3 regions of the Blautia acetigignens genome follow, and region 2 is predicted to be linked to each of the others. Evidence: riboswitches for the same ligand, from Rfam matches in the RefSeq annotation. Region 2 holds a riboswitch; each other region holds the start of a gene.
What was found. Region 2 has a riboswitch for cobalamin ahead of nikB (nickel ABC transporter permease). Riboswitches for the same ligand answer to the same signal wherever they lie in the genome.

Region 1 (7,675 bases), on a different contig from region 2:
GGTCTGCAGCAAAAAACCGGATAAGGATAAAGCGCCGCCCAAAATAGCTGCCATCAGGATTCTGGGCAGACGGATTTTCCAGATAATGCTGTACTCTTTTGTATCTGTCACTTTTTTTAAAAGAATGTCTGCGATTTCTGACAGGGAAATATGGACATTACCGGTATTGATATTCAGCACGGTGATCACGCAAAATGCCAGGATCAAAAGAATAAACACCAGGGCGTAGCGGGATCTTCTTTTGAAATTTTCCATGTGGAAGCTGGTTCCACCAGGTTGTTTACTCATTCTAGGTTTACTCCATTTGTGTTTTATTATGGGAAAGCGGACCACTTTACAGAAGTCCGCTTAAAAATCAGTTCAATTTGTGCAGGAAGGTCATATCCTCCTCGCTGCCGCCTGTGAGCATCAGGTTAAAATCATTGATCAGCTCGCCGATGGTATCCGTATGCTGATACATGGAATTATCGGTGATCCATACATTTCCATCCTTTACTGCCTTGAAATCAGCCAGAAGACTGTCCTTAGCCAGAAGGTCGTCAAGGCTCTTTACAGAGGCATCAATGCTGGTATTGTAGATCAGATAATCTGCATCCACAGCAGTGTTGTAAAACTCTTCCATTGTGATGGAAACAGAGGTTTTGCCGCTGTCATCCTGAAGGTCTGCAAATGCATTTCGCCCGCCTGCAATGTCGATCATGCTGGAAATGTAATCTTTGGGATTTCGGACAACCGGGGAACCGCTGGTGTTGATATAGAAAAATGCCACGGTTTTCTCTGTGTTGGTGAAATCCTTTAATTTCTCAATGATCTGCGCCTGACTGTCAAAGAAAGCGGCTGCTTCCTCTTCCTTGTTCATCATAGCTCCGTAAAGCTTGATCCACTCCGTACGGCCAAGGGGCTGGCTTTCATAGCTGGAACGGTCGATAAATACCGGAATTCCAAGGGTTTCGATCATTTCCTGCACCTTTGGTGCATGGAGGATCATGGTAGATTCAATTGCAAGATCACAGTCCTCTCCTACCAGAAGCTCATAATCCGGTTCATCATATTTGCCTGCGAAGGTCATGTCACCGGAATTAATGGCATCTGCAGCTGACTGGATATACCAGCCGGAAGCATCCAGTCCGGATAATTTGATGGAACCTACCGCGCCGATGGCATCAAACAATGCCATTGGGGAAGTAGCTGCCATGTAGATCGTATCCAGTGGCTGATAAAGTACCTGAATACTGTCATCTAGACCATCCGGTGCATCCATTCCTTCCGGTACTACAAGGTACTGTGCATCATCATGGACATCCAGAAGCTTATAGCCATCATTATAGTAATACACATCAAAGCATTCTGCAAAGGACAGCTCCATGGTGGACTGGTAAGTAAGTCCCGGAAGGTCTGGTGCTGTATGGTCAGAGGAAGTGTCCACGGAAGCATCTGTTTCAGATACTTCCGTATTTTCTTCTGCCCATACAGGAGTTACTGCTGTAAAAGTCATCACAGCTGCTGCAAAAATGCCAAGAATCCGGTATTTCAGCTTTTTATCGTACATAGTTTTCTCCTGTGGCTTATGCCTCTTCATCTGTTTCAGTGAAAATTGCCTGGAATGCTTTTGTCCATTCTGCTTTTGCATCCTCATCCTCTTCGTCTGCAGAACGGTCAATAATAAACGGAATCTTCAGGGTTGCATACTTCGCTGCCATATCCTTCAGTGCTTCCAGCTTTTCTTCTGTTTCTGTTTCCTCTGCCGGAAGAATATCGGATGGAAGGATGGCAAGATTGCACTGGCTCTTAACAAGCTCTTTATAGTCGGTGTCATCGTATTTGCCTGCGAAGGATACAGAGCCATCCTCTAATGCTGCAGTGAGGCTGTCAGAGGTTACCTCGTCTTTTTCCAGGCCAAGGCTGGTGATCTTGTCAGTAAGACCAAGCTCATCCAGGAGGTTAAGGGCACCCTCAGATGCAACGTAAACGCTTTCAACCGGTTTTTGGATCAGGATTACGTCTTTATCAAGACCTGCAGGGATCACTGCACCTTCCGGCACGATCAGGTATTTGATAACATTGCCTGTGTAAAGCTTCTCAGAAGCGGATGCATCTTTATCTTCTGCCGCTGTGGATTCCTTAGAATCTGCAGTTTCCGGTTTTCTTGCAGTGTCTGCGGTCATGTCAACCTCAAACAGGGTGATGCCTTTTGCATAGTTATACAGTTTAAAGTATTTTGCATGCTCAAGCTTGGTTTCATCCTTGTACTCAAGACCTGTGATCTCCGGTGCACTTTCATCCAGCTTCTTGTTTCCTGTGGAAAGCATGCTGTTCTCATCTGCCGGATTTTCCTTGTCTGTTTTTTTCGGATCGCTTGCACCCTTTAATGCAGCATAAATGGTGTAAGTAATCTCATGAGCCTGAGACATTCTGGTGGTCATACCGATGATGGTATTGTTCTGGTTTAATGCAATCGGGATGGTGAAGGTGGAGGTACCGCCTCCGCAGGATCCGTAATAGGTGTTGCCGTTTGCCTTTACATATCCGTAATATTCACTGCTGAATACAATTGTTGCATAGGCTTTTCCGCCGGTTACAGTAATCTTATTACAGGAAATACTTACCTTACCGGTACCGCCGGACCAGGAGAAGCTGTCTGGTGTGTAGGTTCCGTCTGCCAGTGTGGTGGAGCTGTTTACAGAGGAAGTTCCGCCGCTAAGGTCAGAGTCGTACTTGGACTCCTTGTCAGGATTTGCATCCGGTGTAGGAGTTGGAGTCGGTGTTTCGGTTGGGGTTGGAGTGCCTGTTGGAGCAACACTTGGTGTTGGTGTGGCATCCGGTTTCTGGGTGTCGTCTTTGATCTCACCAATCTTATTTAAGGTAGCAGACTCAAAGGTCAGGGTTCTGTCATACCAGCTCTGGGTTCTGTGGGAAAATGCAGCAACTGCAAGTCCTTTGTCCAGGGATGTTACCGGAATCTCATAGGTATATTTGCCGTTTGCATTTACGGTATATGGAACCCATTTGGAGGAATCTGCTTTTGCAGCCTGCTCGCTGGTTCCCACATAGAGATAATCGTATCCGGTACCGCTTAAGGTAAGGACTGCGGTCATTTTTCCGTTTTTGGAAGTGAGGGTGCAGTCTACTACGCGGAACATGGTGGAACTGGAAGTTACATTTACATTGTAGATTCCGTTGTCACATGTGCCGGATGGAATCTTGGTTGGCTCTGGTGTGGAAGTTGGCTCTGGAGTCGCGGTCGGAGCCGGAGTCTCACTTGGAGCCGGGGTAGCGGTTGGTTCCGGTGTTACCTCTGGCTCTTCGCCATATCCTGGAACTGCCGGAACACTGATGGTAAGAATGCCTTTTTCATACCAGTGCTGGCTCTTTTTGGAGTGCGGAACGACTGCAAGAGTGGTCACATCCTTGCTTGCCGGGATTTCGAAAGTGTATGTATAACCTCCTGCAGCATTTTCTTCGCCGCGAACGGCTTTGGTCTCTTTATCTGCATCGCTGGAACTTCCGAAGTAGATCATGTCATAATTCTGCTTCTCTGTGGAAAGAGTTACGATATATTTGTCACCCTCTAATTTTACAGTGGAACCAGTGATCACGAACATGGCAAATTCGTTGCCGTCTTCTTTTACCAGCTTAATACCTGCGTCCTTAATCTCGTTGTCTGGGGAATCCGGTGTAGCGGTTGGCTCCGGGGTCTCGCCTGGAGTAGGAGTTACGGTTGGTTCTGGTGTTACCTCTGGCTCCTGGCCGTATCCTGGAACTGCCGGAACACTGATGGTAAGAATGCCTTTTTCATACCAGTGCTGGCTCTTCTTGGAATGAGGTACTACAGAAACAGTCTGTGTCTCCTTGCTTGCAGGAACTTCGAAAGTGTATGTATAGCCGCCTGCTGCATTCTCTACGCCGTGGACAGCTTTTGTCTCTTTATCTGCATCGCTGGAACTTCCGAAGTAAATCATGTCATAGTTCTGCTTCTCTGTGGAAAGGGTTACGATGTATTTGTCGCCCTCTAATTTTACAGTAGAACCAGTGATCACGAACATGGCAAATTCGTTGCCGTCTTCTTTTACCAGCTTGATGCCAGCGTCCTTGATCTCGTTGTCAGAGGCTGCCGGAGTCTCGGTTGGAATTGGTGTGGCGGTAGGCTCTGGAGTTGCGGTTGGCTCCGGAGTTGCGGTTGGTTCTGGTGTGGCAGTTGGTTCCGGGGCTTTCATTCCTGGAACGTTCAGCTTCAGATCCTGGGTCGTATACCATGCATTATTTTTTACAGAATGGGGAACCAGATAAATGGTCTGAGCTTCTGCCTTTGCATCAATTTCGAAAACGAAGGTATATCCGGTTTCTGTCTCTGTTCCTGCGATTGCATTGGCATCCATCACAGATGCAGCATCTTCTTTATGTCCAAGGTAAATCTTATTGTAGTTCTTTCCGTTAGAAGTCAGGGTTATTTTAATTTTATCACCCTTTAATTCTGCAGAGGAGCTTGCAATTTTGAACATTTTGTAAGCAGTATCATCTGCTTTATCAATGGTCATGTTTGAGCCGTCTTCTTTTAAATCCTCTGGCATGGTATAAGTGGCAATCCCATTGCCGGAAGCTTCTTCTGCAGCCGGAGCTTCTGTTACAGCTGCGTCTTCTGCTGGCTGAGCAGCAGTCTCTTCTTTGGCATCCTCTGTCTGTGCTGGCGCTTCTGTAACAGAAACCTCAGCAGTTTCTGTCTGCTCCGGAGTCTCTGTAGGTGCCGTGGTCTCTTCCGGAGCAGTTGTTTCTGCCTTCTCTTCCTGTGCAGGAGCAGTCTCCTCTTTCGGAGCTTCTGTCACAACAGCTTCTTCCGCCGGAGTTACCGTAACCTGTACGCCTGTACTCTCACTTTCTGCCTGTGTAAGGGCAGCCGGAGTGACGGTCATTGCCACAGAAAGAAACAGTGCCAGAAAGCGTTTTGAATTTCTTTTCATTTTTCTCCCTCGATTCTTTTATGGTTATCTTCTGGTATTGTTGCCTGAATAAATCAAAGACTGCCTCAGAGTATTCGGAAAATTCCAGAAAACTCTTCTAATGCAAAAAAATGCCCGCTCCCATAAGGGAACAGGCACCAGAAATCAATATATCCCATAGTCGAAATATATGCTACATGAGAATGAAGTGCTTTCCTCGGAAGCTTTCATTAACGAATTCAGCAGGTTTCCTGACTTACAGATCAATACGAAATCCAGCCTTCTCAGCAACGCATTGCCAATGGCATCTTCGGATTTCATTCCCTGTTTACAGTGACCGGATCGCTCAGGATTTGCACCTGATTCCCTCTTAACCAGCAGCTTTTTTTTCTGCAAAGGCACTGAAAACGGATTTATTCAATTCATTTCATTATAGCAGACTATTATACTGAAATCAATAGGCTGCCAAGGCACTTTCTACCTGACAGCCTACAATTTGTTACTGTTCACTCCGTGCCCAGTAACTACAATTTAACATATATTTTAAATTATTGTGCGGGAAATACGCAACATCGCTTTACTGTTTATACTGACTATACCCAACCTCTTCTGTGCGGAGCAGGTTTCCCGCCTCATCATACACGCTGCGGTAGGTTTTGCAGGTGTTGGGATCGGAGTGTTCGGTGGTGATCTCTACAGTATTGTTGTTCTCCTTTGTACCGTAAATGGATACGGTCACAGACTCTTCTGCTTCGTCATAGACTGCGAAAATCTTAATGGGATAAGAGGTATTGTTCTGGAAGCGGAAATCCTGGCTTCCGTAAACAACTGCTGCATCCAGTCCGTCATCCACATAGTCAATACGCGCTGCATGGTTATGGCGTTCTACGATGGAAAGATCCGCCTGCAGGCACGCCATAAACAGGGTGGTGGACACCTGGCAGATTCCGCCGCCGATATCCTGGGCGTGCTCGCCGCCTACGATTACCGTCGCTTCCTTATAGCCCCGCTCTTCTGTTCTGGGACCTAAGGTATCATTGTAGGAAAAAGTCTGTCCCGGCTGCAGTTCCACCCCATCGCATGCTTCTACTGCAAGCTTCAGATTGGTGATCCGGTTCTTGGTACCGCCGCCGTAAGTGGTATAGGTTCCAAGGAGGTTCAGATAAGGCAGAGCCTCAATTTCCTCCGTGGAAACCTCCGGCAAAGTAATCTCAAGAGGAATGGTGATCACAAGCCCCTCTCTTGCCCGGTCAAGCCGGTTCTGCGCAGCTTCCACATCAAAGGAAATGCCCGTCACAGCAGGAATGATCTCATTATTCTCTCCCAGGGAAGCATCGGTTGCTTCTGTATGTACCTGCTCATAATAAGCTTCCATGTCAAATTCTTCCGGCGCAGTCTCCACGGTAGGGCATTCAATCACCGCTTCGTAATCTTCCCGGGAAATGGCACTTAAGATTTCTTTTTTCAGAGCATTCAGATCCGGCCCCATTCCGGTGATTCCTTTGGTGATCACAAGACTGGTATCTGTGAGCTCACAGGAGGTCTGGATGGTAGTAGAACCATTCTGGATCCCGGCTGCATCCAGCACCGCATCTAAATCATCCTGGTTGCGCACAGTAGGCAGAAGGGTCAGTTCTTCCTTCGTCTTGCTGTTCATAAGCTGGATGCGGTCTGTCCCGTGAGTGATCCAGGAGCCATGTCCAAGAGAATAAGCACTTGCCACAACTGCTTTCACATCCAGGCTCAGCGCCGGATAAATGGACACCTTAAACTCCTGTCCGTTCAGGGTGACAGTCATCTGTTTGTCCTGATAATTCTTCTGGAAATCCTCTGTAATGGCGTCGATGGCTTCCTCTTCGGTCATTCCCTGGATGGCAATGCCGTTTACTTTCAGCTTTGTCCAGATCACATTGTCCGTAAGGAAATGACACCACAGACAATAAGCGCCCACAAGAAGCACAAAAAAGATCAAAACCTTGATCAGGGTGTTTTTCATTTGTTTGTTCATACGATAGTTTTACCTTTGGCTTACTTTTTTAGAGCAGCGGGGTAAAAAAACATGTCCTGTTTCCAGTATGACACGCAGCACCTACCTGCTCCACTTTTGCCAAGATTGTATCATTATCACAGTCAATAGTCAATGATTTCACGTACTGAACATGGCCGGAGGTAAGTCCTTTGGTCCACAGCTCGTTCCGGCTGCGGCTCCAGTAGGTCATTTTTCCAAGCTTTAAAGTGGTCTCATAGGCTTCTTCATTCATATAGGCAAGCATCAGAACCTGGTCTGTCTTGTAATCCTGGACAATGACCGGAACCATGCCGTCACTGTTCAGCTTGAAATCAGACCAGGACAGTTTGCTTTTTAAATTTTCCATGTAAAAAATACTCCTTTTACAAGCTTCCCTTTGTGGAAAGCACGTCTGTAATGCGGGGGTCAAACGCTACCGCCATGTCCAGGGCTTTGGCGAAGCTTTTGAACATAGCTTCTGCCATATGGTGGTTATTTCCCGGGGTAAGAACCTTAATGTGAAGATTCATGGACGCAGTGTAGGAAACCGCATAAAAAAATTCCTTTACCATTTCTGTGGACATATCGCCAATCTTTTCGCTTGTGAACTCTCCGTCAAAGGAAAGATAGGGACGTCCTCCAAGATCCACTGCGCAGAGCACCAGGCACTCATCCATAGGAAGAATGCAGCTTCCGTAGCGGCGGATTCCCTTCTTGTCTCCCACTGCTTCTT
Region 2 (7,675 bases):
GCTTGATGTTGATTCCGATTTCTTTTAAGCTTGCCTGTGCTGCCTGCGCGTATACGCCAAGCTCTGCACGGCTGTCATAGTATACAAAGGTAAGCTCTACTTTATTTCCGTCTGGATCTTCTACATATCCATCACCGTCTACATCCTCATATCCGGCATCTGCAAGAACCTGCTTTGCTCCGTCTGGATCGTAAGCATTCTCATCGTTCAGTTCCTCATATCCATAGTCCAGTGTTGGCGGTACCGGAGCTTTTCCTGGTGTTGCGCCGCCCTCAAGAAGAATGCTGGTGTAGGTCTCTTTGTCAAGTCCGCGAAGAACTGCCTGACGAAGTGCAAGATCCCCAAGTGCTCCGTTCTGGTTCATAAATGCATAGGTAGAACGAAGAGATTCCAGAGACTGAATGTTGTAGTTGTCGTTTCCGTCAAACTCGAAAACGTTCTCTGTCTTTAAGTTGTAAGCAACATCGATCTCGCCGGACTGAAGTGCCATGGAACGTGTTGTCTGGTCTCCGATAATACGAAGAGTTACACTGTCATTGGGAACCTCGCCGTCCCAGTAATACTCGTTTCGTACAACAACTGTATCTCCGGACGGATCAAAGGACTGGAATGCATACGGGCCTGTGCAGACCGGGCCTTCCATTGCGATGTTGGAGTTGTCAATGCTTGTGTCCATGATCAGGAAAAGCGGGTCAGCCAGGCATCCTGCCATATTTGCGTTTGCTCTGTTCAGGTTGAATGTGATGTTCTGTCCGTCAACCTCAATGCTGTCAATGTCAAAGAACTCCGGTACACGGTTTGACATTTCCATAGTACGCTCCAGGGATGCTTTTACAAGCTCTGGTGTCATATCGTTGCCATTTGAGAATTTAACGCCCTCACGAATGGTAAATGTCCATGTTTTTCCATCTTCACTGTTGGTCCACTCTGTTGCAAGACATGGTACCATGTTTCCTTCCTCGTCAAACTTGGTAAGTCCCTGTCCAACACCGTAACGGGAAATTACCCAGCTGAAATACTGCTCTGTTGGTTCCAGTGTATCAGCAAAGCTTGTTACACCGATTGTCATGGTATTTCCATCTGCAAATACGAAAGTAGCCGGGATCATTGCCATTGCCATAAGTCCTGCCAGTGCTGCTGCACATACTTTTTTTGCGATTCTGTTTTTCATATACTTTTTCTCCTTTATCAGTCCTGTCTCGGATCCAGAATATCTCGGATACTGTCACCAAGCATGTTAAAAATGATTACTACGATTACGATGGCGATACCCGGTGCGATCATCAGCCACGGTGCTTTTGCCATATAAGTTCTTCCTTCGTTCAGCATCAGTCCCCACTCCGGTGTCGGTGCTACTGCTCCGAATCCCAGGAAGGAAAGAGATGCAAGTTCCAGCATCATGGTACCCATATCTGCCGCTGCTGTTACTGTCATAGTCGTCAGCATGTTGGGGAGGATATGCTTCCACAAAATTTTGAATGTACTGGTGCCGTTTACCACAGCCGCTTCCACATACAGATTACGTTTTACTTTCAGGACCATACTTCTTGCCAGACGGGCATATTTTGTCCAGCTTACGGCTGTGATGGCGATGACTCCGTTTCTAAGGCTTGGGCCAAGCATACCTGCGATTGCGATTGCCAGGATCATTCCAGGGAAAGAGATCATCATATCTGCGATTCGCATGATCACCTGATCGATCCAGCCGCCGAAGTATCCTGCAATAATTCCAAGCAGTGTACCTACAACAAAAATAGTTGCTACCAGGATCAGGGTGGATACCAGAGAGGTTCTGGTACCATAGATCACACGGGAAAGAATGTCTCGTCCCAGTTTGTCAGCGCCAAGGGGATATTCTGCACATGGGGCTTTCAGAGAATCCACCATCACTGCATCCAGCGGATCCTTTGGTGCGATCCAGGGAGCAAAAACAGCTACGCCTACAACCGCAAGCGCCAGAATAAAGAATACGGTAAACTGTTTATGAGCTAAGAAAAAATTCTGCTTTTTCACTTTACTTAACCTCCTTTATTCTCGGATCCAGATAAGTATAGGAAAGGTCAACGATAATGTTGATCACCATATACATAATCGCGATCATCAGTACATAGGCCTGCACCATCGGATAGTCACGACAGGCGATTGCCTTGATCGCCATGCTTCCCATTCCAGGCCAGTTGTAGATGATCTCAACAACTGCAGTTCCACCAAGCAGGGAGCCAAGGGAAAGACCAAGAAGGGTAACGATTGGGAGCATTGCATTTGGGAGCACATGTCTCCAGAGGATCACGCTTTCCTTGATTCCTCTCATTCTTGCTCCGATAACATAGTCCTGTCTTAATTCCTCCAGCACTGCGTTTCGCACCTGTCTGGTGTATTTCGCAGACATGGAAAGAGCCAGGGTTACGGAGGGCAGGATCATGGTCTTGAAATCGGTAGTACCTCCGGCTACGTTGACCCAGCGAAGCTGTACTCCGAAGATGCTAAGAAGGATCAGACCGATCCAGAAGCTTGGAATGGATACCCCGAAGAAGGTAATTCCGCGGATGAGATAATCCGGCCACTTATTCTGATACACCGCGGAGAGGATTCCGCATGGTATGGAGAATAAGATCATCAAAAGAAGGGCAAACAGTGACATCTGAAGGGTTGGCCAGAAGCATTTCATCAGTTTTTCAGTTACGGGAACTTTAAATGCATAGGATGTTCCCATGTCTCCGGTCAGAACTCCTTTTACCCAGGAGCCGTACTGTACCAGAAACGGTCGGTCAAGGCCCAGTTCATTTCTTGTCTGTTCCAGAAGTTCCGGTGTAGGCAGGTTGCCACACTCTGTCAGCATGATTTCTGCCGGGTCACCAGGAGAAAGATAAGTAAGTCCGAATGTAAAGAAACTTACACCGATCAGAACAATCAGAATCTGCAGAAGCCTTTTTCCAATTTGTTTTTTTGACATTTTCTCTCCTTCCTACATGTTGGAGGTTTTTCGCCGGATCTGATTCAGTTTTCGCAAAAAAAGGCAGGGGGAATGATACGCTTTCGAAAAAAAGCGCAGAAAAAAACAACACCCGCAGAAATTACGGATGTCATTGCACACAAAAAAACCATGCTTCCTATCTACCGTAAGAATCATATCAAATCATTTATAAGCAGGTCTCCTGACTTAAGATCCTCGCTCCAGAACCCCTTCCCAGACTGACAACTGTCCATCCAGTGAGATTATGTTCTGCAGCTCCCTATCACAGTGACGGGATCGTACCGGAATTACACCGATTTCCCTTTTAATCCATGTGCAGACATTTGCACAGGAACTTACAAAGGCTGGTTCAAAACCAACAAATGTTATCTAATTTTCCTTATAAGAATAGCTTATATTGGGAATCTTGTCCAGAAAAATTTTTTCACAGATTGTATTTTTTTGAAAACAAAGGGGAATCAATCGTTCCCCCCAAATTGTCAGTTCAATGCTTCCTCAACGCATTCTTCAATATCGTCAATAATAAATTTCCGCATAAATTCCAGATGTTTTCCAAATAATCTTGCAATAAAGCCTACCAGCAGAGCTGCGATAATGGTACCTTCACGGACACCGTTTAATTTTCCCCAGAAAATAAAGGAAAGAATTCCTGCGATCACGGTCATGGAAGAATCAAATATGATCTTTGTGGTTCCAGATATACGCCAAATCCAAGCACGATGCAGCCTGCCAGAAGGGCAGCCAGCTTCATTGCATAATTTCCGGGATTTACCCAGAAAAACAGATATCTTTTTAACTTATTCATTTCTTTCCCCCTGTAAATTCGCATAGATTTTTCCATATACAGCCAAAAACTGCTGGAATTCTTCGGCAGAAACACCGGACAATGCCTTTTCTTCTATTTTGGCAAAAGCCTGGGTCACCAGCTGCTGTTTCTTCTTTCCCTCTTCTGTCATAAAGATATGGAAGCTGCGTCTGTTGCCGTTTAAAATCCGACGCTCGATCAGCCCTTTCTCTTCCATCTTATTTAAAATAGTGGTAAGAGATCCAGCTTCCAAAAAGCAGGCTTTTGCGATTTCTTTCTGATTGCTGCCGTCATGGTCTTTCAAATAGTCAAGGATCTTGGGCTGCCCGATGGTAAGTCCGGTATCCTTAAGCTGTTCCAGCAAAGCTTTCTGGACAAGCATCTGGTTGGCCATAATCAGGTAGTGTAAGGTATCATCCATGGTTGGTTTCCTTTCTTCCGAATAGTTATAATTCAAATATTTTGAATTATAACTATCTTAGATCAGGATGTCAAGGGAAAACTGACAGCGATAAATTTTTCTTTTTGGGTGGAGCTAGAAAAAAACAACAGGGACAAAGTTTTGGATCTTGTCAGAAAACTCAGTCCCTGTTGGTTCGTTAATGAATTGCTTCATATAATTTCTTTATTTTGTCGGCCAGCTGCTGGAGAGTTTGGGCACGATGGGCGAAGATTCGAAGGACCAGGTCGCCGGTTGTCAGACGGGTAACTCCGCCGTCCGTGTCCGGTTCTTCGTCAAGAAGCTTCCAGATTTTTTCCTGTAATTCCAGATTGATTTCTTTATCTGTGCTGTCCTGTCCAGTATATATTTCTGAAAGAAAAAGATTGGCCATATGAGTGTATCCTTCGTACATTCCAATGCCTTCCATAGGCATTTTTTCCGGTTCGTAGCAGGTATTGTCCTGGTAGATCAGCTTTTCCCCTCTGTAAATCCGCACCCTGGAGGAAAATCTCCGATACTGAAAGCGCTCTTCATGAGCGTTTCTGCCGCAGGAAATCACTTCCAGCAAAAACAGCCGGGAGGTTTTATCCTCCAGACAAATGGTCATAGTGCTGTCAAATGCAGATCCAGAAAAGGGGATCACAGGCTGGGGATAATAGTACAGGATTGCATTTTGCTCCACCTGGATTTCAATGGTACGAAAAGCAGATCCCTCGTCCATTTTATGGATTTTCTCAAAGGACTGGGACAAAACTTCCAGGTTCGCCCCTTCCTTCACATGATAGGAAAATTCCTGGGAATCCCCTGCCATAATTCCCGCAGACGCACAAAGGGGCATGATCTGAATACCGTCGTTTTCTTTCTCAAAGGGCACCATGATCTTGTACGGGGCGGTAAAGGATAAATCTTCCAGAATGGTTTTGCCGTCCCTGACTGCGGCACATGCCTGAATACGGGAAATTTTTCCGAATTTATTATCCATACCTTTACATTCCTTCTAACAGTACGTTCTTTTTGATCCACTCCACTACCTTATCCACATTTTCATCTCCGCGGATGTTGGTGAACTGGAAAGGTCTGTCACCGCGCATTTTTCTGGAGTCTCGTTCCATAACTTCCAGGCTTGCACCAACGTAGGGGGCAAGGTCAATTTTGTTGATCACAAGAAGGTCGGAACGGGTAATTCCAGGGCCGCCTTTTCTCGGAATCTTATCCCCTTCTGCCACGTCGATGACAAAAATGGTAGCATCCACCAGCTCCGGGCTGAAGGTTGCAGATAAGTTGTCTCCGCCGCTTTCTATGAAAAGAAGTTCAATGTCCGGAAAGCGTTCCATCATCTCATCCACTGCCTCAAGGTTCATGGATGCATCCTCACGGATCGCAGTATGGGGACAGCCGCCTGTCTCCACGCCAATGATGCGCTCCACTGGAAGAACGCTGTTTTTGGCAAGGAACTGGGCGTCCTCCTTTGTATAAATATCGTTTGTGATCACACCAATGCTGTAGTCCTTTGCCATCTTTCTTGACAAAGCCTCAATAAGTGCTGTTTTTCCGGAACCAACAGGTCCCGCAACTCCGATTTTTACATATGACATCTCGATTTCCTCTTTTCTTCTTATGACATGTATAGCCTGGAATACAGTTTTTCGTGCTGGATTCCACTGATATCAAAACCTGGTGCGGAAAGACACAAATCTTCTTTGCTTTTATGCATCACATCTTCCAGAATCTCGCCAAATTCCTTATAACAACCGCTTAAAAGCTGCTGTCCCGCGGTCTGGCTTAAGGGGATCGTCTTCACGCAATTAGTTACCATTGCAGAGGTCTGTGCATACAGATAATGGGCCAGAGCCTCCCCAATGGAAATCTCCATCTGGGCACAGAAAACGCCGTAAATGCAGCAGTGATTCACCGCTTTTCCCTTTCTCGCGTCCAGATATTCCCGGAAAATTCCCGTTTCGCTGATGGAAAGTCCCAGCTTTTCTATGGTTTTGGCAAAACGGGAGCCCATCTTTCTTGCAGCCTCTCTTTGCTCCATGGGAATCCTGGAGGCTTCCAGAATTTCTTCCAGTTCCAGAAGCTCTGACAGGTCATTTTCCCTGGCGGCTTCATAGGCAAGTCTGGCTCCCAGAAGTTCTGTATATGCAAGATTCCATTTTATTTTATGGGTAATATATTCTCTCGCCGTGTCTGCATCATGGACAATTCCCCGCTGAATATAGGTTTCCAGTCCCTGGGAATGAGAGTAGCCTCCGATGGGAAACAGGGCGTCATTTACCTGCAAAAGATAAAACTGTTTTTCTGACATAAAGAACCTCCATAACTGCAGTTTTTTTACTTGTTTTAGTGATGATGGTTGTGGATGCTTGCAGAAATCCGCTTGTCAAAATCAAGCTTTCGCACCTCTTTTTCGGCCTTAACACCGTGGATTTTCTGGAGCATCACAAGCATTGGCTCATTATAAATGGTAATAAAAGTATCGTCCTCTCCCCAGAAAAGAGGCGCATGCCGGTTGCCAATCTCATAGCATACCTTGGCTGCCATTTTCTCATGTCCAGGGGTGAAGGACACGCGGATCACTTCGCATGGCGGGGTATTTACGGCAATTATTTTTTTATCATCTGCGTAGATCACATCATCCTGATACAGTCCCCGGGAAAGAATGGAATCATCCATGCGGATGCCAACCTCCGTCCCTTTGTCCGTTGTTTTTTTATGTATTTTCTTAAAAGCTTCGTGCCATTCGATGCCTACATATTCCACTGTTTTTCCTTCTGTATCAAAATCATGAAGCTTTCCCAAAACCTGCTCACAAAGCATTTTTTCTGACCTCCAACTTGCAGTTTTTCTTTTTACCAAATCTGAAGCAGCATCATAACACCGGGGATCCAGGCTGTTACAACGCCCTCAAAGACCTGAAGATATGGAACAAATTTTCCCAGCTTTTTCCCGCAGATATCCTCCACAAACGCAGTTCCCCACAGAATTGCCCACAGATACCAGATTCCTGCCCAGCGGATATCTGCTGTGATTCCAAGTGCAGTACTTCCGGTAAAGCCTTCGATGGTTCCGAAGATCACGGCATTGACTGCCACGAAGGTAGAAAACCATGCAAAAGGAATGGGATCTGCTTTTAAAAACTTGCTTAATGCAACAAAAAGATAGGTAAAGCAGAACAATAATCCGGTTCCTGCTGCGTAATAATTTCCCTGTACCAGGTTCACAAAGTTAATAAAAAGGGAAAGTCCTCCGGTGAAAATATTCATGATGGCAGTGGATTTTCCATCTACATGATATAAGGTACACATACCATTGTTGATCAGTACGATTCCTACAAACAAAAGGCAAACACCTAACATAAAATCTCTCCTCTTCTTAAAACAGGCTGTAAAGCTGAGTCAGCGGAAGCTTCTCGGCTGGTTTGGAAGTGATCTCTTCCCCGTCAACAGTTACC
Region 3 (7,675 bases), on a different contig from region 2:
GTTCCCACCTTCATTCTTGGACTAAATGAACTTAAAGGATCCTGGAATACCATCTGGATATTGCGGCGAAAACGCCTTTTCTCGCCGCCTTTCAATCCGATATAATCTTTTCCCTCCAGCAAAACCTTTCCATCGGAAGTCGGAGTGATCCCGGCGATCATTCTGGCCAGGGTACTTTTCCCGCAGCCGCTCTCTCCTACGATTCCCAGGCATTCGCCCTTCTGAAGGGAAAAACTAACATGATTTACTGCATACAGTTTTTCTTTTTTTACCGGAAATGTTTTGTTCAGATCCATCACTTCCAGAAGAATCTCATTACTTTGCAAATCGTTTTCCCTCCAGCCTTGGCACTGCTGCCAAAAGACTTCTGGTGTATTCATGCTTCGGATGGAAAATCACATCATCCCGCTTTCCGAACTCCACCAGTTTTCCCTGACACATAACTCCAATCTTATCTGAAATGTAGGAAGCAACTCCCATGTTGTGGGTTACAAGAATGATCGCTGCCTGATACTGCTCACGAAGCTTTTTCATTTCTCTTACAACCTCTGCCTGGATCGTTACATCCAAAGCAGAAGTGGGCTCATCTGCAAGCAGCAGCTTGGGCCTTGCAGTCATTGACATGGCAATTCCCACGCGCTGCTTCATTCCGCCAGAAAGCTCAAAGGGATAAGAGCCAAGCACACGTTCCGGATCTGTCAGATGCATCTTTGTCAGCATCTTTTTCTCCAGTCCGCGGCACTCCTCCTTCGGCATTTTGCGATGAACCAGAATTGACTCCCGATACTGAGAATCCACGATACGGATAGGATCCAGGGAAGCTCCAACATCCTGGAAAATCATTGCAATTTCCGTTCCACGGATTTTCTGTAGGGAGCGTTCATCCAATTCCAGAATGTTTTTTCCCTGAAATAAAATCTTTCCGTCTGTTACCTTGCCTCCAGGAGGCAGGATTCCCAGAATCGCGCGAATTAAAGTTGTTTTTCCGCTGCCGCTTTCACCTACAATGCTGACAATCTCCTTCTCTCCGATGGAAAGGGAAACATCGTCTACAGCGGCCTTTTGCCCCTGGTAGCTGATCGTACAGTTCTCAATGTTCAGAATATCCATAATTATTCAGCAAGTGTCCACTTATTTGTTACAAGATAATAGTCAATCGGGAATACAGTTACATTCTCGATTTTGCTGTTTACCAGAGTTACATTCTCATTTGCATACATCCAGATTGCCGGAGCGTCATCAGCAAGAACTTGCTGTGCTTCTACGAATGCGCTTACACGGTCTTCCTGGGTAAATGCAGCATCCAGCTTGTCCAGAACTGCCTGGAACTCATCGCTGTGATATCCGCTGTAGTTGTCGCTTCCGCCATCAGACCAGCGGTTCATCAGATATTTCTGTCCGTCACCAGCATTTACAGTCTGCCAGTTCGGGGATACCAGCATATCGAAATCACCAGCTGCACGCTTGTCGCTTACGTTCTCAAGCATCTCGATCTGAACGTCTACACCGATCTGTTTCCACATATCCTGCAGAGTCTCGCTGACTGCAGTGGAGGAACCGTTGGAAATAGAAATTGTAAGGGAAAGATTCTCTCCGTCCTTATCTACGATTCCATCTCCGTCTGTATCGCTGTATCCAGCTGCCTCAAGGCACTCTTTTGCTTTATCAAGGTCATAGGTCTGTGCAGTTACTTTATCAGAATCATAACCAACAGACGGCGGGAATGCAGTTCCGATTGGAGAAGAATATCCGTTTCCTGCAACCTGTGCAACAACGTCACGGTCTACTGCATAGGATAATGCAAGACGAAGGTTCTTATCGGAAAGAGGATTTCCTTCGCGGCAGTTTAACTCGAAGTCGTTCTCTCTGGTACCGGTTACTTTTACGATGTTGATATCATCATTGTTCTCAACACGGCTGAGGGAAGTAGCATCCGGTCCCTGTGCAAGGTCGATATCTCCGGAAAGCATTGCATCTGCCTTTGTATCGCTTCCGATATTCTTTACAGTGATGCTCTTGATCTCCGGTGCTCCGTCCCAGTAATTCTCGTTTGCAACAAGCTCGATTTTCTCCTCAGATACATACTCAGATACTGCGTACGGACCTGTGCAGATCGGCATTGTGTCATAGTTGCTGGTGTCAGCAGTGGTGTCAACGATAACAGTCATAGGCTCTGTAAGCTGTGCTACAAATGCGCTGTACTCTCCGTCAGTTGTAAATACTACATATTCTCCGTCAACATCGATGCTTGCGATTTTAAGGTCTCCTCCACGGGAGTTGTTGTCGATAGATCTCTGAATGGAATCTTTTACGATTTCAGGTGTTAACTCTGTACCATTGCTGAATTTTACGCCCTGGCGAATATGGAAACGATAGGTTGTGTCATCTGTCTGCTCCCACTCATCTGCTAACTGTCCAACAATCTCCATGTTCTCGTTTACAGTTACAAGTGTCTCACCAACACCGCAGCGGGTAAGGTTCCATCCGCACCAGTCTGTTGCCGGATCCATACCTTCAATGTAAGTGAAAAGTGCCAGATTGATGTGGCTGTCGTTGTCAGCAGCAAATGTTGTAACACCGCTTCCCATTACGCTGCAAGCCATAACTCCTGCAAATAATAAAGACATTAACCGTTTTTTCATTTTGTTTTTTCTCCTCCTGTTGTTATGTGCATGTTTACTTTATCTATGTTCATCCTTCCAACCTCTGGGGCAGAAAGTAAACATCATTATTTTTTTCCTTTGGGATTCATCAGATCCTGAATACAGTCTCCCAATAAGTTGAATATAATAACATTTATCAAAATTACCATTCCCGGTGCCATAAGCATCCAGGGCGCTGAATACATATAATCTTTTCCTTCTGAAAGCATGTAGCCCCATTCCGGCGTAGGCGGCTGGGAGCCAAGTCCTAACAGGGAAAGTCCTGCAATCGTCAGAAGCTTGCTTCCAATATCCTGGGTGATATTTACCAGAAGGGAAGGCATAACATTTGGGATAATGTAGCCTGTCATAATGCGGAAATTGTTGGCTCCGCCCAGTCTGGCCTGTTCTATGTAGGTATTGTTCTTTATGGAAAGAACCAGGGAACGGCTGATTCTCGCGTAATAAGTCCATCCAGTGAGGGTCATTGCAAGGATCAGATTGGGAAGTCCTGTTCCCAGGAAGCTAACCAGTGCAATTGTGAAAATTGATCCTGGAAAAGCCATGAGCATATCGGAAAGACGCATCAACACTGCATCAAACGCGCCGCCCCAGAAACCGGCTGCTGTTCCCACCAGAATTCCCACAACTGAAATAATCGCAGTCACTGCAAAGGCAATCAGAAGAGAAGTTTTTCCTCCATAGAGGATTCTAGAAAAAATATCTCTTCCCATCTGGTCTGTTCCCAGAAGATACTGTTTGCAAGGTGCTTTCAATAAATCGGTATAGTGTGTTTCAAGAGGATCGTATGGAGCAAATTTCCCGGCAAACAACGCAAACAATAGGAAAATCACTGCAAATGCTGCCGAAATTCCAAAACGGATCCATATTTTTTTCTTACTCTTCATGCTGTACGGCTCCTCTCCTGATTCTTGGATCAAGCCACTGATATGAAATGTCCACCAAAAGATTTACCAGAACGTAAATGCATCCCATCCACATAACATATCCCTGGATCAGCTGATAATCTCTTCCGGAAATAGCAGCCACAGCCGCACTTCCAATTCCATTCCAGCTGAAAACCGTTTCCACGATCATGGTTCCTCCAAGCAGGCCGCCGAAGGACATTCCCAGCATGGTTACTACTGTAAGCAAGGAGTTGGGAAGCACATGGAAAAAGATGGTGCGGAATCTTCCCACGCCTCTGGCCTGACAGCCATTGATGTATTCTTCGTTCATCTGCTCTACCATTACCGCCCGGATTCGCCTTATATAATATGCGCTCATGCTTAATGATAAGGTGATGGCTGGCATGATCAGGCTTTTGAAGGAATCTGATCCGCCAACCGGAAGCCAGTGCAGATTGACTGCCAGCAGATAGATCAGCATCATACCGCCCCAGAAGCTTGGCAGTGAAATTCCAAGGAAGGACATAAACCGGATAATATAATCTGCTGCCTTATCCTTATACACTGCTGATAAAATTCCCAGCGGAAAAGAAATCAGAAGCATCAGAATAAAAGAAGCAACTGCCAGCTTAATGGTATTGGGAAGCTTTCTTCCAAGCACCTGGGAGACCGGCTGTGCATACTTTACCGACATTCCGAAATCACCGTGTAAAGCTCCCTTCAGCCAGCTTATATACTGTTCGCCGAAGGATTTGTTTAATCCATATTTTTCTTCAATCTTTGCAATTACTTCTCTGTCATGACCAGCACCCATGGATTCCGCCAGCTGCTCTGCCGGATTGGATGGCAGAATATATGTAAGTCCAAAGGTCATAATGGAAAGTCCAAACAGGATAATTACAAGTGAAACTAGTCGCTTACAAATTTCTTTTTTCACTTTTTCAGCCTTTCTGTGCTACAATGCAAAAGCTCATTGGCAGCGGACTGCCAGAAACTTCTACCTGTATTTTGCGAAATCCCAGGTCTACCAGTTTACCAAAATCCCATGCCGGGCGGTCAACCTGGCTCATGGGCAGTTTTTTCGCAATTTCTTCCATAATATGGAAATCTACATTTTCTTTGTTATGGCGTGCGTGACAGCCCTGATTCTCTTCGTCACCGTACAGCTTCTGAAATTCCTGGTACATCTTTTCATATTTCTCGCTGAAATAATGGCGGTAGTAATTTCCATCTTCCAGAATCAGAATTCCGCCTTTTTTCAGAACCCGGCTTACTTCCTCATAGGCTTTATCCGCATGCTCCAGATTCCAGAATACATTTCTTGACACCACTGCATCGAAGCTGTTGTCCGGAAATTCCAGATTCTGTACATCCATCTGCTTAAGATCCGCCTTCAGATTTTCCGCATCCAGATTTTTTCTGACTTCTTCCAGCATTTTGGGGCTGTAGTCCACGGCAGTTACCTGATATCCCATAGACGCTAACAAGGTGGTAAAAAATCCGGCACCGCAGCCATCGTCCAGTACCGTGCACCCTTCTTCCAGAGAATTGCGGAAAATATTTTCCCAGTGCTTTCCCGGTTCTGTCTTTCGCTCTTCCATACTGGCATCAGAAAATCCGCCAGCTCTCATGTCCCAGTATGTCTGAATATCCTTCAGTAATTCAGCCATTTACCTTTGTCCTCTCTGTTTTTTCAATAATAAAAGCCGCTGAAGACACAGCGGCTTAACGGCATAATATTTCTATTACACGCAACCTCTATACTGTGACTCGCAGCAAAAGTTCTTCATTCCGGCCGGTATTCTGGCTCCAGCGTCATCATACTGCTTTCCCTTCCCGATTACTCAGTGGATATAAAAGCATACTCGACTGTTACAGCTACGGCATAGCACAGGATTCTCACCTGTTTCCCGTTTACTCCGCCGCGTTTTACAAAAACGTGGCAGGCACCAAAATGGTTTCTTTATTAAATTTTTATACTAAAATCATGCAAACTGAGTTTAATATAATATTTTGCATTTGTCAATGAAATTGGCAGAATCCGCGATTATTTTACTAAACAACCACTTCCAAAATTCGTTTCCCATCATAACTGATTTCCCGGATTCCGGTCTTTTTAGACTTATTAAAATTAAAGCTCAGCAAATATCCTTTTTCCATCTTATAAAATTCCAAATATTCAAAAAGCTGCTGCTCTCCACGGGTATTATATTCGTTTCCCCTCCAGATTTTCAATTCAATTATAAAGCGTTTTCCCTTATAATCAACGATTACATCCGTCCTTCTGCTATCCCTGGTTCTGGCCTCAATATAATAATTTCCCGTTCCATTTATAATAGGTTTTAAATAAAGTAAGAAAAGTTTTCTTCCATTTTCCTCTATAAATTTTTGATCGTTTTCTGCATATATTTCTTCATAATGCTCACAAAATTTTTCCATCACCAGATCCATCGGAAGCATTCCGGACACAATAAATCGATTACGTTCTATCCCGGCATCCTTATACAATTCACTGTTAATCGCCATTTCCGCCAAAAACAAATCATATAATTGTGTTTCAAAAATTCGATTGGATACTGCAGTAAGCCCATTCCTATCTTTTAAAAATCCAAAAGTCACTCCCAGATTAACTAATGGATTTTCAATCTTAAATGGGAAACTTACTCCGCCAAACAAAATACTTTGGAGCATTTCCTTCAATTTCGGATAATCTGACAGCTTTTTCACCATATCGTCAAATAGTGTGTTCTTTTCTCCCAACAGCATCTTCACCGCCGTAAGAAGCCCATCCTTACTCCAGCCTTCCTTCTTAGTAGGAAAAAGCTCACTTCCCGAAACTCTTTCATCCACTAGCTGACAAAGCCGTGACACCAGATATGGATAACCGGAAGTATAATTGTACAAAAATTCACTTACCTGCTCTATATCCATTCCAGTTTTAAAATCACTCTCATATTCCAGCAGCATAGCTCTAATATCCTGGATGGAAAAGTCCATACTTATATCAAAATCTACTGCAATATTCCATGGACTGTTATATTTTGACTCTTCTTCAGGATGTATTTTCACCTTCAAAGTCTTTATATCATATACGCCTGCCAAAACAACCGACTGGAAAGTCTGATCTTTTCCCTGCTGCATACGAAGATACTTTTCGCGAAGAAGCCCAAGAAATGATAAAAAGATCTGATTATCTGAGCTTTTGTCCACCTCATCGATCATAAGGATCACTGGCTGACCGCACGCTTTACACAGGGAACTGATCTTTGCTCCCAACGAGCGCAAGGGAAATTTTTCCAAAATAGGCTGATACCATTCTTCTACTATTTTCTCATCCGCATTTTGTTCTTTCAAACAATCGCCTATATCCAGCATAAGACCTTCTGCCAGACTGGAAAGTGACTGAAAATATTCATCCGCAGATTCAAAGCTCAGACTCAATACAATATAATTCTCCCTTAATCTTTTTTCAAGCAAATAGAGTGTGGTTGTTTTTCCATATTGTCTTGCACGATTTATGGTAAAATACTGCCCGTTTTCAATGTATTCACTGATAATCCGGTCAATTCTGCCACTGATATCTACCATATAATTCTTTTCCGGAATACATGTTCCTGTAGTGCAAAACCTTTTCTTCATACAAACACCTCCTCCATCTGTCATTTATAAAAAAGTATACCCAATTTTATTCCTGTCCGCAATCCGCCAATTAAATTTAAATTACCTCGATCTGGCAGGCCTTCATGGCTTCCAGTGCTCTCTCGTGGCTTTCCGGGGTTACTCCTGCGCAGCAGAGGGAATCTACAATGATCGGCACCTCTGGAAGAAATGCTTTGAGCAGCATAGCATTGGAGATGACGCAGATGTCGGTGCAAAGTCCCACCAGTGTAATGCTGTCGATGGCTTCTGATTTATTGAACTCCTTCAGAACTTTTCCAAGAGTTTCACTGCCGAAAGTAGGCTTGTCAATGGGACCGGACTCCAGAAGTTCCGCGATCTCCTCGCGGATTTCCCAGCCATAGGTTCCCCGGATGCAATGCTCCACCGGGAGCTTTCTGCCCTCCTGGGTCTGCAGGTAATCTCCGCCATGTGTATCCCTTGTAGCCAGAACAAGTCCATTGAAAT

Region 1: linked by a shared signal. The riboswitch ahead of OCV70_RS06795 (MSCRAMM family adhesin) and the one ahead of nikB (nickel ABC transporter permease) in region 2 are both predicted to bind cobalamin.
Region 3: linked by a shared signal. The riboswitch ahead of OCV70_RS11950 (class I SAM-dependent methyltransferase) and the one ahead of nikB (nickel ABC transporter permease) in region 2 are both predicted to bind cobalamin.

The regions. Positions count from the first base shown of each region.
Region 1 is NZ_JAOQJM010000004.1:52,710-60,384, forward strand. It holds gene OCV70_RS06785 (FecCD family ABC transporter permease) at 1-288, opposite strand, end outside; gene OCV70_RS06790 (ABC transporter substrate-binding protein) at 356-1,549, opposite strand; gene OCV70_RS06795 (MSCRAMM family adhesin) at 1,566-4,955, opposite strand; cobalamin riboswitch at 5,159-5,355, opposite strand; gene OCV70_RS06800 (VanW family protein) at 5,512-6,942, opposite strand; partial or broken gene hisI (phosphoribosyl-AMP cyclohydrolase) at 6,974-7,288, opposite strand; gene hisB (imidazoleglycerol-phosphate dehydratase HisB) at 7,326-7,675, opposite strand, start outside.
Region 2 is NZ_JAOQJM010000001.1:184,820-192,494, forward strand. It holds gene OCV70_RS00830 (ABC transporter substrate-binding protein) at 1-1,171, opposite strand, end outside; gene nikC (nickel transporter permease) at 1,189-2,013, opposite strand; gene nikB (nickel ABC transporter permease) at 2,015-2,953, opposite strand; cobalamin riboswitch at 3,129-3,328, opposite strand; gene OCV70_RS00845 (DUF6198 family protein) at 3,454-3,639, opposite strand; gene OCV70_RS00850 (hypothetical protein) at 3,636-3,779, opposite strand; gene OCV70_RS00855 (MarR family winged helix-turn-helix transcriptional regulator) at 3,772-4,200, opposite strand; gene OCV70_RS00860 (urease accessory protein UreD) at 4,379-5,203, opposite strand; gene ureG (urease accessory protein UreG) at 5,208-5,816, opposite strand; gene OCV70_RS00870 (urease accessory protein UreF) at 5,837-6,529, opposite strand; gene OCV70_RS00875 (urease accessory protein UreE) at 6,565-7,041, opposite strand; gene OCV70_RS00880 (AmiS/UreI family transporter) at 7,074-7,580, opposite strand; gene ureB (urease subunit beta) at 7,597-7,675, opposite strand, start outside.
Region 3 is NZ_JAOQJM010000009.1:78,019-85,693, forward strand. It holds gene OCV70_RS11925 (ABC transporter ATP-binding protein) at 1-326, opposite strand, end outside; gene OCV70_RS11930 (ABC transporter ATP-binding protein) at 316-1,110, opposite strand; gene OCV70_RS11935 (ABC transporter substrate-binding protein) at 1,113-2,642, opposite strand; gene OCV70_RS11940 (ABC transporter permease) at 2,729-3,550, opposite strand; gene nikB (nickel ABC transporter permease) at 3,540-4,487, opposite strand; gene OCV70_RS11950 (class I SAM-dependent methyltransferase) at 4,492-5,220, opposite strand; cobalamin riboswitch at 5,327-5,519, opposite strand; gene OCV70_RS11955 (AAA-like domain-containing protein) at 5,606-7,189, opposite strand; gene OCV70_RS11960 (cysteine hydrolase family protein) at 7,266-7,675, opposite strand, start outside.